DNA from 2 places in the Micromonospora sp. C41 genome. Region 2 is predicted to be linked to the other one. Evidence: riboswitches for the same ligand, from Rfam matches in the RefSeq annotation. Region 2 holds a riboswitch; the other holds the start of a gene.
The links. A riboswitch is a leader RNA that binds a small molecule or an ion and turns the genes downstream of it on or off. The one in region 2 is predicted to bind cobalamin.
Positions count from the first base shown of each region.

Region 1: another riboswitch for cobalamin. It lies ahead of KBX43_RS01830 (ribonucleoside-diphosphate reductase subunit alpha); the one in region 2 lies ahead of metE (5-methyltetrahydropteroyltriglutamate--homocysteine S-methyltransferase).

Region 1 covers NZ_JAGPXP010000001.1:617,730-621,134, forward strand. The annotation lists gene KBX43_RS01830 (ribonucleoside-diphosphate reductase subunit alpha) at 1-1,686, opposite strand, end outside; cobalamin riboswitch at 1,799-2,015, opposite strand; gene KBX43_RS01835 (PrsW family glutamic-type intramembrane protease) at 2,136-2,963, shown strand; gene KBX43_RS01840 (LysE family translocator) at 2,999-3,405, opposite strand, start outside.
Region 2 covers NZ_JAGPXP010000001.1:216,689-220,093, reverse strand. The annotation lists gene metE (5-methyltetrahydropteroyltriglutamate--homocysteine S-methyltransferase) at 74-2,323, opposite strand; cobalamin riboswitch at 2,439-2,658, opposite strand; gene KBX43_RS00295 (beta-1,3-glucanase family protein) at 2,771-3,405, opposite strand, start outside.

The DNA.
Region 1 (3,405 bases), 400 kb from region 2:
CCGCTCGGCCAGCCCGGCGGAGGTCTCCAGCGCGGTCAGCAAAATCTCCTCCTGCACGCGGGTGGACAGCTCCTTCGCCTCGGGGGAGTCGAACGGCAGGCGCAGCGTGAAGAACGCGTCCTGCAACCCCATCAGGCCGAGCCCGACCGGCCGCCAGCGCGGGTTCGACGCAGCCGCCTGCTCGGCCGGGTAGTAGTTGATGTCGATCACCCGGTCGAGGAACACCACAGCGGTGCGGACCGTGGCGCGCAGCCGCTCCCAGTCCACCCCGTCGGCGGTGACGTGGGCACCGAGGTTCACCGAGCCGAGGTTGCACACCGCCGTCTCGGCGTCGTCGTTCACCTCCAGGATCTCGGTGCACAGGTTGGACAGGTGGATCACGTTGCCCGGCTCACCGGTCTGGTTGGACAGCCGGTTCGCGGCGTCCTTGAACGTCATCCAGCCGTTGCCGGTCTGCGCGAGCGTGCGCATCATCCGCCCGTACAGGTCCCGGGCCCGTACCGTGCGGACCGCGTTCTTCTCCGCCGCCCGGTACGCGGCGTCGAACGCCTCCCCGTACAGGTCGGGCAGCTCCGGGGCGTCCGACGGATCGACGAGCGACCACTCGCCGTCGGCCTCGACCCGGCGCATGAACTCGTCCGGGATCCAGTTGGCCAGGTTGAGGTTGTGCGTACGCCGGGACTCCTCGCCGGTGTTGTCCCGCAGCTCCAGGAACTCCTCCACGTCCGGGTGCCACGGCTCCAGGTAGACGCAGGCCGCGCCCTTGCGCCGGCCACCCTGGTTGACCGCGGCCACCCCGGCGTCGAGCGTCTTGAGGAACGGCACGATGCCGTTGGACCGGCCGTTCGTGCCCCGGATCAGCGCGCCCCGGCCGCGCACCCGCGACCAGGCGATGCCGATGCCGCCGGAGAACTTCGACAGCTTCGCCACCTGGTGGTAGCGCTCGTAGATCGAGTCCAGCTCGTCGCGCGGCGAGTCGACCAGGAAGCACGACGACATCTGGGTGTGCCGGGTGCCGGAGTTGAACAGCGTGGGGGAGCTGGGCAGATAGGCCAGGCTGGACATCAGCCGGTAGAAGCCGACCGCCTCGCCCGGGGTGCGGGACAGCCCGCAGGCCACCCGTAGCAGCCAGTACTGCGGCGTCTCCACCACCAGCCGCGACTGCGGGTGCCGCAGCAGGTAGCGGTCGGCCACGGTACGCAGTCCGAAGTACTCGAACCGCCTGTCGCCGTCCGGGTCCACGGCGTCGTCGAGCTTGCGGGCGTGCCGGGCGACGAATGCGGCCGTCTCGTCGCCGATCAGCCCCAGCCCGTGCGCGTACGCGATCGACTGGCTGAAGCTCGCCACGCCCTGACCGCGGACCTCCTTGTCCACGTACGCGGCCAGCAGCCTTGCCGCCAGCTTCGAGTACTGCGGCTCCTCGCCGATCAGCTCCGCCGCGGTCTGGATCGACAGCCGGTCCAGCTCGGCGGTGGTCGCCCCGTCGTAGAGCCCGCTGATCGTCTTGGTGGCCACCCGCAGCGGGTCCACCTCGTCCAGGTCGGCGACCCAGCGTTCGACCGCCCGGACGATCTTGCCGACGTCCACCGGCTCGGTGTCGCCGTCCCGTTTGCGTACCCGCATCGCCGGCCGGCGGGCCTCGGACCCGCCGCCGGTGGCCGGCGGGCTTTCCTGCACGACAGTCATGACCTCTCCTCGCTGTCACCGTCTGGAGACGGCGGGAGACGCCAACGGGCACGGCGCGGCCGGCCCGGCTGCTGGCGTCGGTCGTCCCGCGCGACCTCCGGCCGCCGTACGCGGAGGCGCACGGCGCGCTGGCAGGTCTTCGGACTCGCGGGCCCGACCGGGGTCGCCGGTCGCCTACCGGCCGTCGCTTCCCAGGCCGGTGGCCCAGTGCTGTTGACGGCTGTCGTTCCCACTCACCGCTGCGGGGCAGTCCCGGATTTCCACCGGGTTCCCTCTTGCCTCGGCCCCGCCCCGGAGGGCTCGGCCGAACCAGCTGCGGCACCACCATATATGGCGGTGGGGGCGGTTGGGCAACACCAGATGTCGTGTCGGGCGTGTCGCATGGATCTCACTGTCCACAGTGCCTACCCCCGATGCCGGCGCTCGCCGCCGGGCGCGATACTCGGCGTATGGGGAATACCGGACGCCGCTGGGCGTGGGTGGCGGTCCTGCTCGTCGGCGTCGGGCTTCACCTGCTGGTGCTGGAGACACTGTCCGGCACCGGCACCGTCACGTTCGTGCCGGCGCTGATCGTGCTCGGCGCGTGCGTCGCGCCCGCCACGTTCCTGGCCTTCGCCCAGGGGCGGCCGGCCCGCCGCCCGGTCCCCGGCTCCGTCGTCGGCGTCGCCGCGCTTCTCGGCGGCGTGGTCGGCGTGGTCGCCGCCGGCTGGCTGGAGTACGGCACGCTGCACCGCCTCGGCGTCCTGCCGATGGCGCTCGTCGGCCTGGCCGAGGAGACCGCGAAGCTGATCGTGCCGGCCGGCATCCTGCTGCTGTGGCGGCGGCACCGGTCACCGGCGCAGGGCCTGGTGATCGGCGTGGCCTCCGGCGCCGGGTTCGCCGCGCTGGAGACCATGGGGTACGCGTTCGCCGCGTTCGTCGGGTCGGAGGGCAACCTCGGCGCCGTCGAGCGGACGCTGCTGGTTCGCGGTCTCACCGCGCCCGCCGCGCACCTGGCCTGGACCGGGCTGACCGCCGCCGCGTTGTTCACGTTCGCCGCCGCGCCCGGTGGCCGGAGACTGGCGGCGTTCCTGCTCACCTTCGCCGCCGCCGTCACGCTGCACACCTGCTGGGACACGTTCGGCACGCAGCCCGCGTACGTGTTCATCGGCGGTGTGTCGCTGGGCTGGGTGCTGCTGCGCCTGCACCTGGACCGCGAGCGGCCCGCCGCCCCGCCCCGGGCGCCGGAGCGTGATCCTCACCAGCTCGCCGAGGTGGCGGGGTCGGAGCCCTCCTGATGCCGCCATCTCGGCGAGCTGGAGTCGAGCAAGCGTCAGCCGGCGGCCAGCCGGACACCGAGCGCGACGAAGGCGACAGCGCAGAGCCGGTCGACCCGCCGCGACCAGCGGCTGTCGCCCCAGCGGCGGGCGAACCGCCCGGCGCCCACGCCGAGAGCCAGGTCCACGGTGAGCTGCACCGCGACGAACAGCGCGCCGAGCAGCACCAGCTGTGCCGCCACCGGGCCCGCGTCGGGCCGGACGAACTGCGGCAGGAACGCCACGCTGAACAGGATCATCTTCGGGTTGAGCAGGTTCGTGAGCAGCCCGCGCCGGAACGCCCGCCCGGCGCCGCCGCCGTCCGCCCCGTCCGCCGCGACGCCGGGCCGGCCCGTGCCGCGCAGCGCCCGCAGGCCCAGCACGATCAGGTACGCCGCACCGGCCCACCGGATCGCGGTGAACA
Region 2 (3,405 bases):
GGGCACGGCCTGTCAAGGGCTGAACCGGGCCCGGGCCGGGCGGAACGGCGCGGCGTTCCGCCCGGCCGGCGGCTCAGCGTCCGCGCAGCTCGGCCGCGGCGGCGACCAGGTGCTGTAGGGACGCCTCGACCTCGGGATAGCCGCGCGTCTTGAGGCCGCAGTCGGGGTTCACCCACAGCCGCTCGGCCGGCACCGCGGCCACGGCCCGGCGCAGCGCGCCGACGACCTCGTCGTGGGACGGCACCCGGGGTGAGTGGATGTCCCAGACGCCGGGCCCCACACCCCGGCGGTATCCGATCGCGGCGAGGTCGTCGAGGACCTCCATCCGGGAGCGGGATGCCTCGATGCTCGTGACGTCGGCGTCGAGGGCGTCGATGGCCGTGATCACCTCCCCGAACTCCGAGTAGCACAGGTGGGTGTGGATCTGGGTGTCGTCGGCGACTCCGCAGGTGGCCAGGCGGAACGCCCCGACTGCCCAGTCCAGGTACGCCTTCTGGTCCGCCCTGCGCAGTGGCAGCGTCTCACGCAGCGCCGGCTCGTCGACCTGGATGACCCGGATACCGGCTGCCTCGAGATCACGGCACTCGTCGCGCAGGGCGAGCGCGACCTGGTCCGCAGTGTCTGCCAGTGGCTGGTCGCTGCGGACGAACGACCAGGCCAGGATCGTGACCGGGCCGGTGAGCATGCCCTTGACCGGCCGGTCGGTCAGCGACTGCGCGTAGGTGGACCAGTTGACGGTCATCGGCGCCCTGCGTGCCACGTCGCCGTAGATGACGGGCGGACGCACGCATCGGGAGCCGTAGGACTGGACCCAGCCGTGTTCGGTGGCGGCGAACCCGTCCAGCTGCTCGCCGAAGTACTGGACCATGTCGTTTCGTTCCGGCTCGCCGTGCACGAGCACGTCCAGGCCCAGCCGCTCCTGGAGCCGGACGACGTGCTCGACCTCGGCGCGCATCCGCTGCGTGTAGGCGGCGTCGTCGAGACGCCCGGCCCGGTGCTCGGCACGCGCGCGGCGCAGCTCGTCGGTCTGCGGGAACGATCCGATGGTCGTGGTCGGGAGGGGCGGCAGGTTCAGCCGGGCCTGCTGTGCCGCCGCACGCTCCGGGTACGCGCCGCGCTGCCGATCCGTGGCGCGCAGCGCGGCGAGCCGACCGCGTACGGTGTCGTCGCGCCAGGCGGCAGGGGTGGGCGGCAGCGGCTCGGGCAGGGACGTGGTGCCGTTGCGCAGCGCGCGGCCGAGCCGGACGACCTCATCGACCTTCTGCCGGGCGAAGGCGAGCCGCTGACGCAGCGCCGGGTCGAGAGCGGTCTCGGCGGACAGGTCCTCCGGCACGTGCAGCAGCGAGCACGAGGTGGACACGGCGACGTGGTCGGCGAGGGCGGTGACGGCGGCACCGGCCGCCACGGCGGCCCGCAGGTCGGTACGCCAGACGTTGCGGCCGTCGACGAGGCCGGCCACGATCGTCTTGCCGCGCAGCGGTCCCGCACCGGCCAGCCGCCGCAGGTTGCCGGGCCCGGCCACCAGATCCACGCCGACCGCTTCGACCGGCGTGTCGAGCAGGGCGGGCAGCGCGTCACCGAGCTCGCCGAAATAGGTGGCGACGAAGATCGCCGGCCGCTGTTCCACCGCGCCGAGCCGGGTGTACGCCTCCCGCAGCGCGTCGATCTCGGCGGCGCTCCGGTCGGCGACGTAGGCGGGTTCGTCCAGCTGCACCCATCGCACGCCCGCCGCGGCGAGGGATCGCAGGATGCCGGCGTACACGTCGACCAGGTCGGTCAGCCGGTCGAACGGTTCGCCGCCCGCCTCGGTGGGCTTGGCCAGCAGCAGGAATGTCGCCGGCCCGACCAGCACCGGCCGGCTGTCGATTCCCAGCTCGCGGGCCTCGCGGTACTCGCGCAGCGCCTTGTCGGGATTCGCCGCGAAGGTGGTGTCGGAGCCGATCTCGGGAACCAGATAGTGGTAGTTGGTGTCGAACCACTTCGTCAGTTCGAGCGCCGGCTCGGCATCGACGCCCCGGGCCATGGCGAAATAGGTGCCGAGGTCGCCGAGGCCGAGACGGGCGAACCGGCGCGGGATCGCGCCGACGGCGACGGCCGTGTCCAGCACGTGGTCGTAGTAGGAGAACGTGTTGGACGGGATCGCGTCCAGGCGCGCGTCGCGCAGCGTCCGCCACACCTTCGCCCGTAGCGCGGCAGAGGTCGCCGCCAACTCCTCGGCGTCGATCCGGCCCGCCCAGTAGGCCTCGACGGCCCTCTTGAGTTGCCGGTTGCCCCCGATACGTGGATAGCCCAGCACGGTGCTCTGACCGAATGCGGTACTCATGGAGATCCCTTCCCTCGAAGCACACGAGGCCGATCGAGGCGGGGAGGGAAGGGGCACAGACGGCGTACCGGCTTCCGCACCGGCCGTCCCGAGCGACCGTCGGCGGCGCACACCGGACGGTGCGCGCGGTGCGGGCAGGTCTTCGGACTCGCGGGCGCGACCGGATCCACCCGGTCACCTACTGGCCGTCGCTTCCCAGACCTCACGGTCCAGTGCTTCGATGACGGCTGTCGTTCCCACTCACCGCTGCGGGGCAGTCCCGGACTCACACCGGGTTCCCTCTTACGACGCCACACCCGTCACGGGCACGGCGAACCAGCACCGTTGTCCATCGTATGGGGCGGTGAGCCGACGTGGTCGGCGCGTCCGTCCTGCGGGACGGCGAGCCGTCGCGGCGGGTGGCGGGAGCGACTCGCGGTCGGCCCCCGCCCCCCGTCGCAGGGCCGGTCAGCCCTTGCGCCACTTCTGGCCGGCCGTGCCCGTGCAATCCCAGAGCTGGAGCCTCGCGCCGTCGTTGCCGTTCCGGTCCTTGATGTCGACGCACTTGTCGGCCTGAAGGTTGACCAGGTCCCCGGCCGAGTTCAGGGTGAACTGCTGGGCGCCGGTGCCGTTGCAGGTGTAGAGCTGCACCACCGCCCCGTTGGCGGTGGACCCGGCGTCGACGTCCATGCACTTGTTGTTCTGGCTCTTCAGCGCCGTGCCGCTGAACGTCCACTTCTGCGCGTTGGTGTTGTTGCAGTTCCACATCTGCAGCGGCGCGCGGTCGACGAAGTTGGAGCTCGGCACGTCGATGCACTTGTTGTTCCAGTTGCTGACCACGGGCACCCCGGTGGTCGGGTTGCCGCCCCCACCTCCGGTGAACGGGCTGAGGATCAGTCCGGCCGAACGGGGGTCGCCGTCGTGCACCAGTGACTCGAATCCGCCGACGTCGTCGAAGGCGAACGCGTACGCCCGGCCGTCGGTCATGTTGGCGTGGATCAGGCGGGCGTACTGGTTGGTGGGGTTGCTGCGGTAGAAGTCGGCGGCGTTCGTGCTGGGCTGGGTGTCGATGGTGCCGAGCGTGCCTCGGTTGAGGGCCGCGC